DNA from 2 places in the Ruegeria sp. CDSC002 genome. Region 1 is predicted to be linked to the other one. Evidence: riboswitches for the same ligand, from Rfam matches in the RefSeq annotation. Region 1 holds a riboswitch; the other holds the start of a gene.

Region 1 (9,010 bases):
ATGGCGCCCAGAACGGCCTCTTCAACGCCCGCGACCGAGAAGCCGATTTTTTTGCCCTTGAGGTCGGCGAGCGTTTTGATCGGACCGTCCTGTAGCACCAGCAGGCAGTTCAACGGCGTCGCGACCAAGGTGCCGACGCGCTTCAGCGGCAGGCCCTCATGGATTTGCAGGTGAAGTTGCGGCTGGTAGGACACCGCCAGATCAGCTTGCCCGGCGGCAACCAGACGCGGAGGGGCCGATGGATCCGCGGGTGGCACAATCTCAATTTCCAGCCCCTCGTCGGCAAAGTATCCGTTCTCTTGCGCCACGATGATGGGCCCGTGGTCGGGGTTAACGAACCAGTCCAGAAGAACGGTCATCTTGTCTTCGGCCCAGGCCGGCGCGGCGGCCAGCAGGGCAATTGCTGTCATCAGCTTTTTCATATCTCGCGTATCCTTTTCGTTCACGAGGTTGAGGCCGCGACGAGAACGATCTCGCCCGGCCAATCCGGTTGCAATTTTTCGGCAGTACGCCACGCACGCAGACCAGTGGCGCAGCACAGTGCCAGCCTTTTGTTTTTGTTAGGCTCTGGTTTTACCAATTCAGAAGACCCGCGGAGCGCTTTGGGATGAATGGGTTCAGGGGCCTCATCCGAGCTGCGCAACTCGATGATCAGATCATCGGTGGTCAATTGGCAGACCGACACAAACGGGAAGTGATGGTTGGGCTCGGGCGCGTCGTCAAAGCGGAACGTGCTGTTTCGCATCGTGCGAGCATCGAACTGAACCATCTGCCCCAATGGCGAAGGGTCCAGCCCAAGAATAGCGCTCAGCGCCATTTGCGCCTGCATTGCGCCAATCATTCCGACGACCGGACCCAACACACCAGCAGTGGCACAGCTTTCACCGCTGCCCGGCGCGTCGGGAAAAACCGCCCGCAAAGTTGGGGCACCGCCGCAAAAACCGCCGACATAACCAGACAACCCCAGGACCGAGGCACTTATCAACGGTTTGCCCAGCGCGTGACACGTATCCGACAGCGTATAGCTTGCGGCATAACTGTCCGCGCAATCGAGAATGACGTCGGCTTGTGAGACAAAACGTTGCGAATTTGAATTAGTTAGAGCTTGATTATTCGTAGAGATCGTAATTTCAGAGTTTAAGGCCTGACAACGCTCTGCCGCGACTTCGGCTTTGGGGCGGCCACAGTCCCCTTCGGCAAACAAGGTCTGGCGATGGAGGTTCGACAGGGCGACTTCATCGGGGTCTACGATGGTCAAATGTCCGACCCCTGCACCAGCCAGCAGAGGCAAAACCGGTGCTGCCAGCCCCCCGGCCCCCACCACAAGAACCCGCGCGCCGGACAGGCGGGCCTGTCCACGCGCGCCGACCTCCGGCAGGATCATCTGACGGGCGTAGCGGCTCATGTGGTGACCTCGATCCACGCACGTACGCGGGCTTCTGGGTCTGCATTCAAGGTGATGTCTGTCACGACTGAGACAATGTCCGCCCCGGCCTGCAACACACCCGGCACGCGCTCGACACTCATCCCGCCAATACCGACCAAAGGGACTTCCCCCACGCGCGCTTTCCATTCAGTGACACGCGGCAGGCCCTGTTGTTCCCATTTCATCTTTTTCAGGATCGTCGGGTAGACGGGACCAAGCGCGACATAGTCGGGGTTCATGGCCAAAACACGCTCAAGCTCGTCATCGTCATGGGTCGAGACACCCAGTTTCAGCCCTGCGCGTCGGATTGCCTTTAGATCTGCGTCATCCAGATCCTCTTGTCCCAAATGAATCCAGTCGCAGCCCGCCTCAATGGCAACCTGCCAATGGTCATTCACCACCAGAACAGCCCCATGCGCACGGCACAGATCCCGCGAAACCGCGATCTGTTCGCGTACCACCGTGTCCGGTTGATCCTTGATCCGCAACTGCACCAGTTTCACGCCCAAGGGCAGCATCCGGCGCAGCCAGTCGGAATGGTCGAAGATTGGATAAAACCGGTCGAGGTTCATGACAAAAACGCCTTTCCAATAACAGGGGTCGAGGGTTCGGCCATATCGCGCGCTTCGATCGGGTCGGCCTGATAGGCCAATCGCCCGGCCTCGATGGCCAGCTTCATCGCCTTGGCCATTGCGGCGGGATCGCCGGCCCGTGCCACCGCGGTGTTCAGCAGAACGGCATCATACCCAAGCTCCATCGCATGTGCGGCGTGGCTGGGCAGGCCGATACCAGCGTCAATCACCAGTGGTATTTCGGGAAACTCAGCGCGCATTGCGCGCAGGGCGTATTCGTTGTTCAGACCGCGGCCCGAACCAATCGGGGCCCCCCAAGGCATCAGAACTTCACACCCTGCCGCCAAAAGGCGCTCACCCACGATCAGGTCGTCCGTGGTGTACGGAAAAACCTCGAACCCGTCTTCGCTCAGAATGCGCGCGGCCTCGACCAATTGGAACACGTCGGGCTGCAGGCTGTCGGTATGCCCGATCAGTTCCAGCTTGATCCATTTGGTGTCAAACACCTCTCGCGCCATATGAGCGGTGGTCACAGCTTCTTTCACCGTATGGCAACCTGCTGTGTTGGGCAGGACAAGAACGCTCAGATCGCGGACCATCTGCCAGAAGGTTTGTCCTGCGCCTGCTTCGCGTCGCAAAGATACGGTGGCCACCCCGGCCCCGCTGTCCCGAAATGCCTCTTCCAAGATTGCGGGGCTTGGATATTGCGCGGTGCCCAGCATCAACGGGTTCGGCAGTGATGTGCCGTAGAAGGTCTTCATCGCTCAGCCCCCCTGCATCGGGGCGACGACTTCGATCCGATCGCCATCCTTGATATTGCGAGCTTTGCGCAGGCTTGAGGGCACAAAACCCTCGTTCACAGCCGTCGCCACCCGGCCCGAAAACCCACATTCCTGCAAAAGATCGGCAAGAGTTTCGGCCTGCACCTCGCGCTTTTCGCCATTAAGTACAATCTTCATCAACCATCTCCGAATGTTTGTTGTCCAACGCCAGGTCAGCCACGCCCTTTGCCAGTGCAGGGGCCAGCAGGTAGCCGTGGCGGTAGAGGCCGTTGGCGTAGATTGTCGGTCCCAGTCGCCGAATACGCGGCAGGTTGTCGGGGAAAGCGGGACGCAGATCGACGCCGATTTCCAACACTTCAGCCTCGCCAAAGGCGGGGTTCAGGGCGTAGGCTGCGCTCAGCAACTCAAGCATCGAGCGTGCGGTAATTCGGCTGCTGTCCTCGGATTCGATCATTGTTGCGCCCAGCATGTAGACGCCGTCGCCGCGTGGAACGATATACAGCGGCACGCGTGGATGAAGCAGTCGTATAGGCCGGGTCAGTGTCACGTCTGGGCACCGGATCACCAGCATCTCACCCTTTACGCCGCGCAAGTCCTGCAGGTTTTCGCGCGCGTGCAGACCTCGGCAATCAATAGCGTTGTCCAATCCCGTCGGAGCGCGCGCATGATGGAATTCAACACCGTGATCCTGAAGCTGGTGTGACAGATCCAACAAGGCTTGACGCGGGTTCAAATAGGCCTCGGCATCAAAGTAGAGACCCTTTCCGAAACCGTATAAATCAGGCTCTAATGCAGTTATTTCGTCGGCATCAACTTCGGAAAATCCCTCAGTCCTGCGGGCAAAGCGACGTAGATCCGGCAGGTCCCTTGGGTTAGCAACAACCAGTGTGCCACGCCTGTGGACCTGAGTACGCTTGGCCCACCAGTCGATTGCCAATTGCCCCAGACGCAGGACAGGTTCCTCGGCGTTTTCATACTCGCACCAAGGTGCCAACATTCCGCCCGCCCACCAGGAGCAACCATGCGGCCCCGGTGCACCGCCGGGATCAAACACCTGAACCTTGGCCCCGCGCGCGACAAGTTCGGACGCGACGGCCAACCCGGCCACACCTGCGCCTATGATCGACCAGACGGTCACGCGGGCCAAACCTGATGGAAGTGATGAACAGGTCCGTGACCTTGCCCGATGTTTAAAGCATCGGCCTGAGCGATGGCGCCCTGCAGATAGTCATGTGCTTGCGCTACGGCCTGGGGCAGCGAAAGGCCCTTAGCCAACCCGGCCGCTATGGATGAGGACAGGGTGCATCCGGTTCCGTGGGTGTTGCGGGTCTGTCGGCGCGGCGCTTGAAACTGAGCAATCACGCCCGAATGTGAGATCAATATGTCATGGCAGATGTCACTCTTGCCGTGACCGCCCTTCATCAGAACCGCACCAGCGCCAAGTGCACACAGATCTTGCCCTTGTGCGATCATCTGTTCGAGGCTGCCCGCAGACTCAGAGCCCAGCAGACAGGCTGCTTCGGGCAGGTTTGGCGTTAACACGGTCGCGCGTGGCAACAATACGTCGCGCAGGGTTTGCACCGCCTCTTCTGCCAACAACGCATCGCCGGATTTCGCAATCATGACCGGATCCAAAACTACCGGCCCGTCAAACTCGGCGATACTGTCTGAGACACATTGGATGATCTGAGGGGTCGCCAGCATTCCAATCTTGATCGCGCCAACATCGAGGTCGGTCAGAACAGCCTCGATCTGGGCTGCAATGACGTCCACAGGGATGCCATGCACCGCCGTAACTGCGCGAGTATTCTGCGCCGTCACTGCGGTAATCACACTGGCACCATAGACGCCAAGCGCCGACATGGCCTTGAGGTCTGCCTGAATTCCGGCCCCTCCGCCGCTGTCAGATCCTGCGATTGTTAAGGCAATGGGTGCCATGTCGTTGCTCCGGTTCAAAATGGGCAACGGGCATGGAAAACGTCTAAGCACTATAAGACCGTTCCCTACGCCGGTATTGCCCGGATCAGGTTCGATGGGTTAGCGCATTCACGCCTCTCAGCCCCCAAACAGGGCACCCCAACGGTTGGGGCGACACTCTCAGGGGATGGCGGGGGAATCAAGGGCCAATTTTGATGCAGATTACGGTCAAACTGGCCTTATGAAATGCAAAAGCCGGCCTCAACGGACCGGCTTCTGTTTGATGTTCAGGTGTGCAGGTTCAGCCCTTCATACCGTCCCAAAATGACTTGACTGACGAGAAAAAGCTTTTTGATTCCGGATGGTTATCTTCGCCCAGATCGTCGAACTCACGCAGAAGCTCTTTTTGACGGCTGGTCAGATTGACCGGGGTTTCGACGGCCAGTTCGATGAACATATCGCCAACGCCACCGCCGCGAAGGGCGGGCATGCCTTTGCTGCGCAAGCGCATCTGACGTCCTGACTGACTGCCAGCCGGAATTTGCACGCGACCACGGCCACCGTCGATGGTGGGCACTTCGATCGAACCGCCCAGCGCTGCCTTAGCCATGCTGACCGGAACGCGGCAATACAGGTTTACGCTGTCGCGCTCGAACAGCTTGTGGTCCGAAACTTCGACAAAAATATACAGGTCGCCCGGAGGACCACCGCGCATCCCGGCCTCACCTTCGCCCGCAAGACGGATGCGTGTGCCGGTTTCGACACCAGCTGGAATGTTGACCGACAGCGCGCGTTCTTTTTCGACGCGCCCGGCGCCGCCGCATGATTTACAGGGGTTCTTGATAATTTGACCCAGACCCGAACAAGTCGGACACGACCGTTCAACTGTGAAAAAGCCCTGTTGCGCCCGCACTTTTCCCATGCCCGAACAGGTCGGGCAGGTTGTGGGCTCAACCCCGCCTTCCGCACCCGAGCCGTCACAGGCCGAGCAGGCCACGGCAGCAGGCACGTTGATCGTCTTTTGCAGGCCAGAGAATGCTTCTTCCAAGCTTACACGCAGGTTGTAACGCAGGTCTGACCCGCGCGCGGCCCGTCGACCACCCCCGGTAGCACCGCGCTGACCACCCATAAAATCGCCGAACAGGTCATCGAACACGTCCGAGAAGGCACTGGAGAAATCGCCCTGTCCGCCAAATCCGCCGCCGGGACGGCCACCGCCGCCCATACCGTTTTCAAACGCGGCATGACCAAAACGGTCATACGCGGCCTTTTTTTCGGCATCGCGCAAGACGTCGTAAGCTTCGTTCGCTTCTTTGAACTGAGCCTCGGAATCCGGGTTGTCCTTGTTGCGGTCGGGATGCAATTCCTTGGCTTTCGTGCGAAAGCCCTTCTTGATCTCGTCCGCTGATGCGCCCTTGGACACGCCGAGCACATCATAGTAGTCGCGTTTTGACATCAGTATTTCCTTCTGCCGCAACGTAATCGGGCCGGCCCGGTGACCGGACCGGCCCGAATTGGCCCGGTTTCCCGTTACTTACGCTTTTCGTCGTCAAGATCTTCGAATTCGGCATCGACGATATCGTCTTCACCAGCCGGAGCGGCATCCGCCGCCGCTGGCTCATCCTCGGTCTCTTCAGACTGCGCCTTGTAGATGGCTTCGCCCAGCTTCATGGCGGCTTCGGTCACGTTCTGAATGCCTGACTTGATCTTGTCGGCATTCTCGGTTTCCAGCTCGTCCTTCAGCGCGACAATCGCCAGCTCGATGGCTTCGATGGTGGTCGGGTCGACCTTGTCGGCATGCTCTTCCATCGACTTCTCGGTCGAGTGGATGAGGCTTTCCGCCTGGTTCTTCGCCTCGATCAGCTCGCGGCGTTCCTTGTCCGCCTCGGCGTTCTCTTCGGCGTCCTTGACCATCTTGTCGATATCTTCGTCCGACAGACCACCCGATGCCTGGATGGTGATCTTCTGCTCTTTGCCGGTACCTTTGTCCTTGGCCGAAACCGAGACAATGCCGTTGGCGTCGATGTCAAAAGTCACCTCGATCTGAGGCATGCCGCGCGGTGCGGGCGGGATATCTTCAAGGTTGAACTGACCCAGGATCTTGTTATCCGCAGCCATTTCGCGCTCACCCTGGAAACAGCGGATGGTCACAGCGTTCTGGTTGTCCTCGGCGGTCGAGAAGACCTGAGACTTTTTCGTCGGGATCGTGGTGTTACGGTCGATAAGACGAGTGAACACGCCACCCAACGTCTCGATACCCAGCGAAAGCGGGGTTACGTCCAGCAGAACCACGTCTTTGACGTCGCCTTGCAGAACGCCGGCCTGAATGGCGGCACCCATGGCAACAACTTCGTCCGGGTTCACACCCTTGTGCGGTTCTTTACCGAAGAATTTGGTGACCTCTTCGATCACCTTCGGCATGCGGGTCATACCACCGACCAGAACAACCTCATCAATGTCGCCCGCCGACAGACCTGCGTCTTTCAATGCGGCCTGACAGGGTTTCATCGATTTCTTGATCAGATCGCCGACCAGCGATTCCAGCTTGGCACGGGTCAGTTTCATGACCATGTGCAGCGGCTGACCGTTGGCGCCCATCGAGATGAACGGCTGGTTGATCTCAGTCTGCGAGGTCGAGGACAGTTCGATCTTGGCTTTTTCCGCGGCTTCTTTCAGACGCTGCAGGGCCATCTTGTCGCTGGACAGATCGACACCGTGTTCCTTTTTGAACTCATCCGCCAGGTAGTTGACGATGCGCATGTCAAAGTCTTCACCACCCAGGAAGGTGTCGCCATTGGTCGATTTGACTTCGAACAGCCCGTCGTCGATTTCCAGAATGGTCACGTCGAACGTACCACCACCAAGGTCATAGACCGCGATGGTTTGGGTTTCTTCTTTGTCCAGACCATAGGCCAGCGCAGCCGCTGTCGGTTCGTTGATGATCCGCAGCACTTCTAGACCGGCGATTTTGCCTGCATCTTTGGTGGCCTGACGCTGAGCGTCATTGAAATACGCGGGAACGGTGATGACCGCCTGCGTAACTTCTTCACCCAGATAGCTTTCTGCGGTTTCCTTCATCTTGCCCAGAGTGAAGGCCGAAATCTGGCTTGGAGAGTATTTTTCACCGCGGGCTTCCACCCACGCGTCACCGTTGCCGCCATCCACGATGGCGTACGGCACCATTTTCTTGTCCTTCTGGACTTCTGCATCATCCACGCGACGACCGATCAGACGCTTGACGCCAAAGATCGTGTTGTCGGGGTTGGTGACCGCCTGACGTTTTGCAGGCTGACCGACCAGACGCTCATCTTCGGTGAAGGCGACGATCGAGGGCGTGGTCCGCGCCCCTTCTGCGTTTTCAATGACCTTTGGCTGAGAGCCGTCCATGATGGCCACACACGAGTTGGTGGTGCCGAGGTCAATACCGATTACTTTTCCCATATGTTCAATCCCTTTCTCTTCAAGGCGATGTCTCGAGGTCCGGACCCGTTATGGCATCCGGTCCCGATCTGGTTTGCGCAACAGCACTACACCATCGCGCGTCCCGGCGTATATAAGGGCGAGATCAGAGGCCTGCAAGCGGTGTAAAAGGCAGGTTTTCGGGAATCTGCGGCCTTTTTGGCAAGGTTTTGGCAAGGATTGGGGAATCTTCAATGGCGCGGCTGCTCTTGCGCGGATTTGACATCAGAAAATCCTATCTGGACGTTGCGGCACAAACGCAACTGATTGAGGCGTTGCGCCCGATTCTGAAATCGGCGCCGCTGTTCCGGCCGGTTACGCCCTCGGGCAAGGAAATGTCGGTGCGCATGACCTCAGCCGGAGCGTTTGGTTGGGTCACTGACAAAGGGGGCTACCGATATCAGGCGCGGCACCCTAAAGGAATGGTGTGGCCCGACATTCCTGATACGATACTGGGCATCTGGCGCAAGCTTGCCAGCATCCAACGCGATCCGGATTGCTGTCTGATCAACTATTACGGCGAAGGTGCGCGCATGGGGCTGCATCAAGACAAGGACGAGGCCGATTTTTCTTGGCCCGTCTTGTCGATATCCCTGGGCGACGACGCCCTTTTCCGCATCGGAAACGAAAGCCGGGGCGGCAAGACCGAGTCGATCTGGCTGAACTCCGGCGACGTTGTGGTCATGGGCGGCCCCGCCCGTCTGACCTATCACGGGGTAGACCGCATCCGTTTCGGATCATCCAAGCTGTTGCCCAAAGGCGGGCGGATCAACCTGACCCTACGGGTGGCGAGTTAGCGGCGCGCCCCCCAACTGGCCGACACATGCTGGCGGGTGTAAAAAATCCCCAGCAAT
Region 2 (9,010 bases), on a different contig from region 1:
GTGGCGTCATGGCCTCGGATGCGGGTGTGAACCCCACGATGTCGGCGAACATGACGGTCAGTTCAACTTCGCGCGGCAACACGAGGTTAGGGTCTCCGGTCTTTAGCATTTGCCGTACAAGGGTTCGGGGCAAATAAGTTTGAAACCAGCGCAGCCCGTCGAGCATCTTGTTGAAGGCCACAGCCTGAAGGTTCAGTTCTGAGACCCGAGAGGGGGGCAGGTGGTCGATTTGGTTCAGATTCAGCTCGCTGATTTTGATGGCTTCTTCGGTCGACCTGTGAATGGGTGCCGCCAATCGTCTGGCCAACACAAGCGCCGCAATGACCGAAGCGATCAGTAAACCAAGACTGACCAAGGCGGCATCACTCAGCCGGGACCATTGGTTGCTCCAATCGCTCAGTGGAGAATACTGCCCAATCACCCACGGCTCAGATCCGAAGCCGCTGACGATGCTTGTCAAAACCAGGTGCTCTCCGTCCAGCGCCTCGACCACATATCCGACAAATGTTCCATCGTTGCCCTGAAACTCGGGTGGCTGCATCAGCATTTGTGAGATGACCGCGTCATCAAGTGCTGCGACCGAATGCAAGGGGGCGTTTGAGCTTAACGTGTTTGCAGACAGGTTCAGCAATTTGGGATGGGCCAGAACGCGGTTGTCACCGTACAGAACAAAACCAGTTGCCCCGTATTTCCCGCTTAACTCGTCGACCAGGCCCGAGAAATGGTGAACGGTAGAAGAAACGAGCACGGCCCCGAGGAAAATACCGTCTTTATAGGCAGGTACAGTTGCTGAGATATGTGTCCGGCCCTGGTCAAAGAAGGGTTCGTTCCAGAACAAACCATCATAGCCTTTAACATCTTTAAGATACTGAAGCGTGCCTGCAGCCGGAGGCTCGTATGACGTTATTAAACGTGGCCCCTCAACATCGGTGATATGTGTTGAAATGAACAGACTGCCGTCAGGATACACGATGGCAAGATCTGTCAGATACGGGACCGAAGCCACCACGCCTTTGAAGTAGGCTCTCAGAAAATCGGTGTCGTGCAGATCGACTTCACCCGTGCTTGCGTCTTCTTGTAGGGATTGTGCCAGTTCCTCGATCGGTGTCGTCAGGCTGAAGATATCGTCTTCGATGGATTCGACGATCATCGCTGCAGACGTATTCAACAGTTCCGTCGTGTTCTGAAAATTGGCATAAGTCGAAACCAACAGAACCGCGCCGGCCGATATTGCCACCAGTCCGCCAATGGTCAGCGCCAGCAGAGTGGAAATTCGGATTTTCAACCTTGTCTGGCGGTTGCTTTGCGACCGCGCGCTTTTGTCGATCACGCCAGTGTGCTGCGTATGCTTGTCTTCGTTGACCATCTTTGAACGATATTTAGCTTGGCGACCCGTTACAACGCCTCGTTGACTTCTGAGGCGGGATCACCGCTAGCCAAGATAGGCACGCAGGCTTGGCGGCGGGTTGTCAAAGAGTTCCGCTGTCTGAACGGGGGCATGCACCGTTTCGTCTGCAACAAGTACGGTTTGGTCGGCAATACGGCGTGCATCCTGCGGATCGTGGCTGACCATCAACAGGGTCGTTTGGGTTTCGGCCACCAGATCGGCCACCAAATCCAGCATTTCGGCTTTCAAGGCTGGTCCAAGGGCTGCAAACGGTTCGTCCAAAAGCAACAGTTCGCGCCGCTGCACAAGTACGCGGGCCAGGGCAACCCGGCTTTGCTGTCCTCCGGACAGTTCCGAGGGTTTGCGCGCGCCCATACCATGCAAAGAAACCCGGCCCAGAGCGGACTGAACTTGAGCATCCTCGTCTGCGGACAACCGACCGTTTGGGCGCAGGCCCAGGGCGATGTTTTGTTCAGCCGTCAGATGCGGAAACAGGTTTCCGTCTTGAAACAGCATCGCCATAGGGCGCTTGCCGGGATGCAAGTTGGAAATCTGTTGTCCACTCCAAAAAATCTGACCCTTTTTCAGATCCCGAAATCCAGCGATGGTCTCCAGCAATGTGGACTTGCCCGCCCCGGACGGGCCGACAATGGCAATGCTGTTACCAACCTCGATCTGGATATCGGCGTTTAGGGTGAAATTCCCGTTTTCAATCACGCAGTCGTCAAGCTTCAGCATGCCAGCGCCCTCCTCGGTCCAATAGCCAGAATGCGCCCATGGACAGCAGCAGCAGCAGTAATGCCCCGCCGGCAGCAGCCTGCATCTGATAGGCACCCATCAAGCGGTAGATTTGCAAGGGCAGGGTCGCGATCTGCGGATCGGCGAATAGTGCGATCACACCCAGATCACCCATTGACAGAGCCGCCCCAAGGCCAGCGGCGAAACTGATCTGTGGACGCATGCGCGGTAGCAAGATGCGCGTGAAAAACGTCCATTTTGTCATATCCAATGAAAGCGCGAGACGTCCGTGCCTGGCGGTTATGTCGCGCGCGGCGGGGACCAGAATGCGTAAAGCAAAGGGCAGGGCCATCGCAGCATTTACCAAAGCAGTGACAGGCAGAGCCAATGTCGTCGGGTTTGCCAAAGGCCGGATTAAGATGAACAGGCCCGTACCGATGACCAATGGTGATGCCGCCAAACCCAAAATGCCACTGAGTTCCACAAGCCCGTACCGGCCGCTCGCGACGGCGGTGGCCATAGGCAAAGCTAGCAATAGTAGGACTGCAGTACTTGCCGCAGCAACAAGGACCGAGATCAGCGCAGCCCGAAAAACGATTGCGGGCAAGTCAAACAACCCGGCAACTCCCGAAATTACGACCGATGCTAAAGGCAGTAGCAAAAAGACGGCCGCTGCGACGATCCAGAATACATCTATCGTCGGCGCACCCCCATCCCAGCGGCGCAAGGCGCGATCGAGACCTGTTCCAAAACCGTCCCCGCGCGAAAACTTCAGCGCCACCAAAGCGGTCGCAGCTGTCAGGGCAAGTTGCAGGGCGGATAACAGGGCGGCGCGACCCAAGTCGAAATCGTAGGTAAAAGCCTGATAGATTGCCAGTTCGATTGTTGTAGCCCGTGGCCCTCCGCCCAAGGTCAGGGCGACGGCGAAGCTGGTCAGGCAGATGGCGAAGATTACCGCCAGAACCCCGGGCAGGGTCCGTTTGAGCATGGGCATCTCGATCAGTCGAAACATGGCCATGCCATTGCAGCCCAGTTGTGCGGCCAGGCGAAACCGTTCTGCAGGAATTTCCTGCCAGGCTTGCAACACAAGGCGTGTGGCCAGGGGTAGGTTGAAGAAAACATGCGCCAGTACGACCCCATGCAAGCCGTAGATGCGTATGGGCGGCAGGCCGAAAATGCCAAGGAAGTCCGAGATCCATCCCGACCGGCCAAAGACTTGCAGCAGACCCAGAATGGCAACGATGACCGGCAGGATGAAGGGCGCACCCAAAAGCGCAATTAAAGCCCGTCGGCCGGGGAACCTCCGACGTGCCAAAGCCCGCGCAACCGGCACGGCCAACACCACGCTGAACAATGCGGACAGCGTGGCCTGGGTCAGCGTGAAGCGCAGCGCAGCCCAGTCGGCGGGACTGAACCCGCCGCTGGTTTCAGCACGCAGTGCAACCGCCGCAAGAGTGCCCAGGATCAGCGCGGCGACCAGAGCTGCCGCACCGATACCGGGCCATGGGCTTACTGGCTGAGCGCGTTCTGCCATTCTGCCAGGGCCTGATCCCGCACGGCGGCGGCTTCATCGGGAGAGAACAGCAGCGACTTTGCCGGCACTGTCAGGGTGTCAAACCCTTTCGGCAAACCTTCTGCCGGCGTTACAGCCGGATACATCCAGTTGGTTGTTGGAATGATCTGCTGGAACGCGTCCGAGACCATGAACTGCAAAAACTGATCCGCCAGTTCGGCCTGATCCGTCGCGGCCAGTTTTGCGGCGACTTCAACCTGCAGGTAATTGCCTTCGTCAAAAGCAGACGCAGCCTTGCTGCCATCGTCCTCGGCAATCAGGTGATAGGCCGGAGATGTCGTGTAGCTGAGAACCATGTCCGACTCGCCCTCAAGGAACAGGCCGTACGCTTCGGACCAGCCTTTTGTGACCGTCACGATATTGTCGGAAAGACCAGCCCAGATTTCGGGTGCATCATCACCATACGCCGCTTTAACCCACATCAGCAGACCCAGACCGGGCGTGGACGAGCGAGGGTCCTGGATGATGATCTTGGTGTCGCTGTCCGCCAGCTCCCGGAAGTTCGCAGGCGCGGTCGCATCCGCTTTGTGAACGAAGGCGAAGTAGCCCCAGTCATACGGTGTGAACGTGTCATCGGTCCATTCGATCGGCAGCGCGAAGTCGGCAGAAACGGAATTGGGCGCAAACAGGCCGGTTTCCCGGGCCGCTGCAATCAGGTTGGTATCCAGACCAAGCACGACGTCGGCGTCAGAGTTTTCACCCTCAAGCCGGACACGCGACAAAAGTGCGGCACCATCTTCGACGCCCACGAGGTTCAGCTCGCAGTCGCAGGTTGCCTCAAAGGCTTCTTTGACCTGCGGGCCGGGGCCCCAATCGGATACAAAGCTGTCATAGGTGTAAACGGTTAGCTGAGGCTTGTCGGCGGCGATGGCCGTAGTTGCACTCAGAAGTCCCGCAGCAATTAGCAGATGTTTCATGTCATCCTCCATTGCGGCGAGAGGGCAAGGATGGATGAAACCGAAACCCTTCCCTCCGCCGGTTCTAGCCGGTTCAGGTTCTACGGGTTCGCTTGATAAGCATCTCAGCGCGGCAGGCCGTGCTCCCCGAGGTGAGGCCGTCACTAGGGGGGATTGGCTAGAAAGACAACCAAATTCGGTGCCTCAGCGCGGTGCGTGTCACATGCGGGCAAGTAAACCTGTCCGGAGTCGGACGCCCTTTGAACCTGTAATACGTTTGGTTCAAAGGGCCATAGGTCAGAAGTAACGCAGCCAAATATAGACGTTCGCGATCATCAGGGTGAGGATCATGATCGGGAATGCAATTTTGGCGAAGGCGATGAAGCCGATGGGCTGCTTGGCCTTTTCCGCAAAAGCAGCCACCGTAAGGTTGGCGCTTGCCCCCAACAGTGTACCGTTGCCGCCCAGACAGGCCCCAAGCGCCAGCGACCACCAAAGGGGTTCAATCGCGTCCTTGCCGCCGAACGTGTCTGCGGTGGACTCGATCAGAGGGATCATCGTTGCCACGAAAGGAATGTTGTCGAGGATTGCGGACAAAATGCCGGAGGCCCAAAAGATGAAGAACGCGGTCCACATCATGTCGCCTTGGGTCAGCTCCAGCACTTTCTCACCAAAGAATGCCAAGAGGCCAACATGTTCAACACCGGCAACAATGACGAACAGCCCACCGAAGAAAAAGATTGTGACCCATTCAACTTCACCAAAAATGTGGTGAACCGACTCGGATTGTTCTTCACCGCTTTGGTGGCCATAGGCCAGCAGCATCAACAGGCCAGCACCGGCCAACGCTGACGTACCGGGCTGAATGCCGTAGCTGTGCCCCAGCGTGAACCCCAGCAAAACCAGAGCCAATACGGCCAGAGACTTGATCATCAAGACAACATCAGTAACCGCTTCGGATTCGTTGAACCCCATAATCCGATCGCTGGCCGATTTCGGAATGCGGGCCAGTTCCTTGCGGTTCATAAGGTAAATAATGCCGGTCAGGACAACCAGACATATGGCCGAGATAGGCGCCAGGTTCACCACGAAATCGTTGAAGCTCAAACCTGCGGCCGAGCCAATGATGATGTTGGGCGGGTCACCGATCAGCGTCGCTGTTCCCCCCACGTTCGAGGCTAGGATCTCGGCAACAAAGAACGGGAACACACGCGTTTCCAGGGCTTCAGTGATCAGAAGCGTAATCGGGGCGATCAGCAAAACGGTCGTCACGTTGTCCAGCAGGGCCGAGAACACCGCCGTAATCAGCGTCAGCATGATCAGGATGCCGGTTGGATTGGCTTTCACCGCTTTTGCGGCCTTGATCGCTACGTATTGGAACAATCCGCATTTGCTGGTGATCCCCACGATGACCATCATGCCGATAAGCAGTGCCAGAGTGTTGGCGTCCACACCCGCCACGGCCTGTTCCTGATTGATGATGCCAAACAGGACCATCAGGGACGCGCCCAGCATCGTCAGAATGGCGCGGTTAACCTTTTCGGTGATCAGGACCGCATACACCAAAATCAGAATTCCGGTCGCGATCCAAAGCGGATCAATGCCCAATAGTTGTGGAACAGAGAGAGCGGCCTCTCCGTGTGACGTCGAATGCGTAGCCAAGGTTTTAGTCCGGTTTGTATAGGGTTAGCTGAGTGCGCGATCCAAAAGCGAGTTGGCGCTTACGGTGCCAACGAAACGGTTGGTTTCGGGCTCAACAAGGATCACGTGCCGTTTGAATTTGTAGATCAGGAAGATACCTTCCATCACCGGCGTATCAGGTGCAGCGACAGGGATGTTCGAGGGCCTCGACATGTTGTCGCGAACCTTTTCGGTCTTCAGCCGCTCCATCTGTTGTTCGAAATCATCCCGCGTCAGATTCATGAAGCTGAGCGAGTCGATCGCGACGCGCGACGCATCATCATTTAGACCGATTGTAGCCGCCTTCGGCAGAATCAGTTTCAGCAGCGTCGGGGCGGTAAAGACGCCAACATAAGTCCCGTCTTCAGCCACGACAGGCAGAAACCGTGCCCGGCTGCCCCTGATGATGTTGAAAGCCGTGGCGATGCTTTCATCCGGCAGAATGGTCTTTTGTACCTCAGGCGGCACCATCACGTCATAGCAGGTTAGGCCCATGCTTTTCCTCTGACTTCACGCGGCTATCGGGTGAAACGCCATCCAACAGCCACAGGGCACGCCCTATTTCGGCTTGTTAAAGCGTGTCAGGGCGAATCAAAATTTGTTGATGCGCACTGATTCCATTGCCGGGCGGAATTGACCAGCCCGGTAATGAAATTAAGTTGATATCCTGTCGTTATTGGCGACGTAGGCCAATTACGGAAGGTTGGTTTCAGCTTGGGTTTGCGTCAGTGGCGTTTTGTGCCTCAGCTTTCGTTTCCGAAATAACTGGGGCTGCCTTCGAGGCGAGGAAAGCCGTAGTCCCTCAAAGGCGCGGGTCAGCCGTAATTCGGTGCGCGTTTTTGCAGTTTGGCCGCAACGCTTTCGGCGAAATCCGGGGATTGTAGCTGCGCGGCAAAAATCTTGATTTCCGCGGCCATGTGTCCGGCCACTTCGTCACGCTGATTGCGGATCAGGGTCTTTGACTGTTTGAGCGCTACCGGGGATGAGGCTGCAATGGCTTTTGCGATCTCCTGGACTTCGTTCATCAACTCACCGTCGGCAAAGACGCGCGCGACCAACCCGTGGTTCAGGGCCTCGGATGCCGTCAGAACCCGCCCGGCCAGCAAGACGTCATTGGCGACAGCCATACCGAGAGACGCAGGCAGCAACATCGAAGAACCGGCCTCGGGCACCAGACCCAGTTGGACAAATGGAGCGCTGAATGTAGCGCTGTTCGCGGAATAGACCAGATCGCAGTGCAGCAGCATGGTCAGGCCAACACCAATTGCAGAACCGTTGACTGCGGCGATCAGGGGTTTCGGACAATCCCGGATCGCATTCAGGAACCGAATAATCGGATTTTCAGCGTCACCCGCCGGAAGACCGCCTGTCATAAAGTCCTGCAGGTCATTCCCGGCCGTGAACATATCGCCTTCACCAGTGATGACCAGCGCCCGGGCTTGATCGGTTTGACCGTATTCTTCGATGGCTTCAGCTATCGCGGTATACATGGCAAAAGTGATCGCGTTTTTCTTGTCTGTGCGAGAAATCGTGACTGTGGTGACGCGATCCTGAGTGCTGACGATGATATGTTCGCTCATGGCGTTATTCCTTGGATGTCCGGCGGAATTTGTGCCGCGTCGGCTGTGGGTTTCCTGCATGTGGGCAAGTTCGTATGCGGGCAAATAGCCTGCGTCAACAAATCAGGGCGGTTACCTCACGTCGCCGGGCGAGTGTGCCAGATTGATCCCCACTGCTGAATTCAGTGGTGCCTTAACTTTGCAGCGCAGCTACGACTTTTTTTACATCTGGAGGAGATCTACGTCTTTTTGCGTAAGCTATCCGGTAATCCTGCCGCAAAGGGATCGGCGACATGCTCATCCTGATGAGGGTCTCCGACTTTTAATCCATCGCCGTCATTTCTACTGAACAAGCGCCCTCAGGAATAGGCGCTTTCCGCCGGGCAATCCGTTTTTCGGTCAGTGCTTTTGAAATTCTTATGCTCCCCAAAAAGGCTATCCATTGATAAAGCCCTGTTTCAAGCCCTGCTCAGGATAACAGGAAAGGAGGGTCGAAGATGCGTGATGTCTTAAACTTGGATTTGTATCCATTGGACCAGCCGGGCAGCATGGCCTGGCACAGCCTGATCGAACGCTGCAAAGCCGATCTTTCTGAGAATGGACTATTTAACCTGCCTGGCTTTGTTCGCGACAGTGCGCTGGAATCGGCGGTGTCTGAGCTGCAACCGGTTTTTGCCGAAGAGGCTTTTGTCCACGCGCGGCGGCACAACATCTATTTCAGGACGTCTATCGAGGGCCTCGGCAGCGACCATCCGGCCCTGACCCAATTTGAGACGTCTAACAGAACGATTTGTGCCGATCAGTTGGGGCAGGCCATTGTGATCCGCCTCTACGATTGGCCGCCATTTGCGCAGTTTCTGGCTGCGGTCATGAAAAAGCCAAAGCTATTTGTGATGGATGATCCGCTGGCCCGCGTGAACGTCATGGCTTACTCAGCCGGGCAGGCCCTGAACTGGCATTTCGACAGGTCCGAATTCACCACAACGCTGCTGTTGCAAGCGCCGTCTGCGGGGGGTGAATTTGAGTACGAAAAAGACCTGCGTAGTGATGACAACCCGAATTACGATGGGGTGGCTGAATTGCTGGAAGGCCGGCGCAAGCCCACGCTCATGAAACTGCAGCCGGGGACTTTGAACATCTTCAAAGGCAAAAACACGGCGCACCGCGTCTCGCCTGT

Evidence for each region. A riboswitch is a leader RNA that binds a small molecule or an ion and turns the genes downstream of it on or off. The one in region 1 is predicted to bind thiamine pyrophosphate.
Region 2: linked by a shared signal. The riboswitch ahead of thiB (thiamine ABC transporter substrate binding subunit) and the one ahead of thiD (bifunctional hydroxymethylpyrimidine kinase/phosphomethylpyrimidine kinase) in region 1 are both predicted to bind thiamine pyrophosphate.

Annotation. Positions count from the first base shown of each region.
Region 1 is NZ_JBXWOM010000002.1:338,315-347,324, forward strand. Features, by position in the region: gene AC2FJE_RS05695 (ABC transporter substrate-binding protein) at 1-422, opposite strand, end outside; gene AC2FJE_RS05700 (HesA/MoeB/ThiF family protein) at 443-1,405, opposite strand; gene AC2FJE_RS05705 (thiamine phosphate synthase) at 1,402-1,998, opposite strand; gene AC2FJE_RS05710 (thiazole synthase) at 1,995-2,759, opposite strand; gene thiS (sulfur carrier protein ThiS) at 2,763-2,957, opposite strand; gene AC2FJE_RS05720 (FAD-dependent oxidoreductase) at 2,941-3,918, opposite strand; gene thiD (bifunctional hydroxymethylpyrimidine kinase/phosphomethylpyrimidine kinase) at 3,915-4,718, opposite strand; TPP riboswitch at 4,764-4,869, opposite strand; gene dnaJ (molecular chaperone DnaJ) at 4,999-6,153, opposite strand; gene dnaK (molecular chaperone DnaK) at 6,228-8,138, opposite strand; gene AC2FJE_RS05740 (alpha-ketoglutarate-dependent dioxygenase AlkB family protein) at 8,351-8,953, shown strand; gene AC2FJE_RS05745 (ABC transporter permease) at 8,950-9,010, opposite strand, start outside.
Region 2 is NZ_JBXWOM010000005.1:357,022-366,031, reverse strand. Features, by position in the region: gene AC2FJE_RS12015 (adenylate/guanylate cyclase domain-containing protein) at 1-1,330, opposite strand, end outside; gene AC2FJE_RS12010 (thiamine ABC transporter ATP-binding protein) at 1,433-2,125, opposite strand; gene AC2FJE_RS12005 (thiamine/thiamine pyrophosphate ABC transporter permease ThiP) at 2,112-3,659, opposite strand; gene thiB (thiamine ABC transporter substrate binding subunit) at 3,635-4,615, opposite strand; TPP riboswitch at 4,649-4,754, opposite strand; gene AC2FJE_RS11995 (ArsB/NhaD family transporter) at 4,892-6,256, opposite strand; gene AC2FJE_RS11990 (CBS domain-containing protein) at 6,281-6,769, opposite strand; gene AC2FJE_RS11985 (enoyl-CoA hydratase) at 7,090-7,854, opposite strand; gene AC2FJE_RS11980 (HalD/BesD family halogenase) at 8,331-9,010, shown strand, end outside.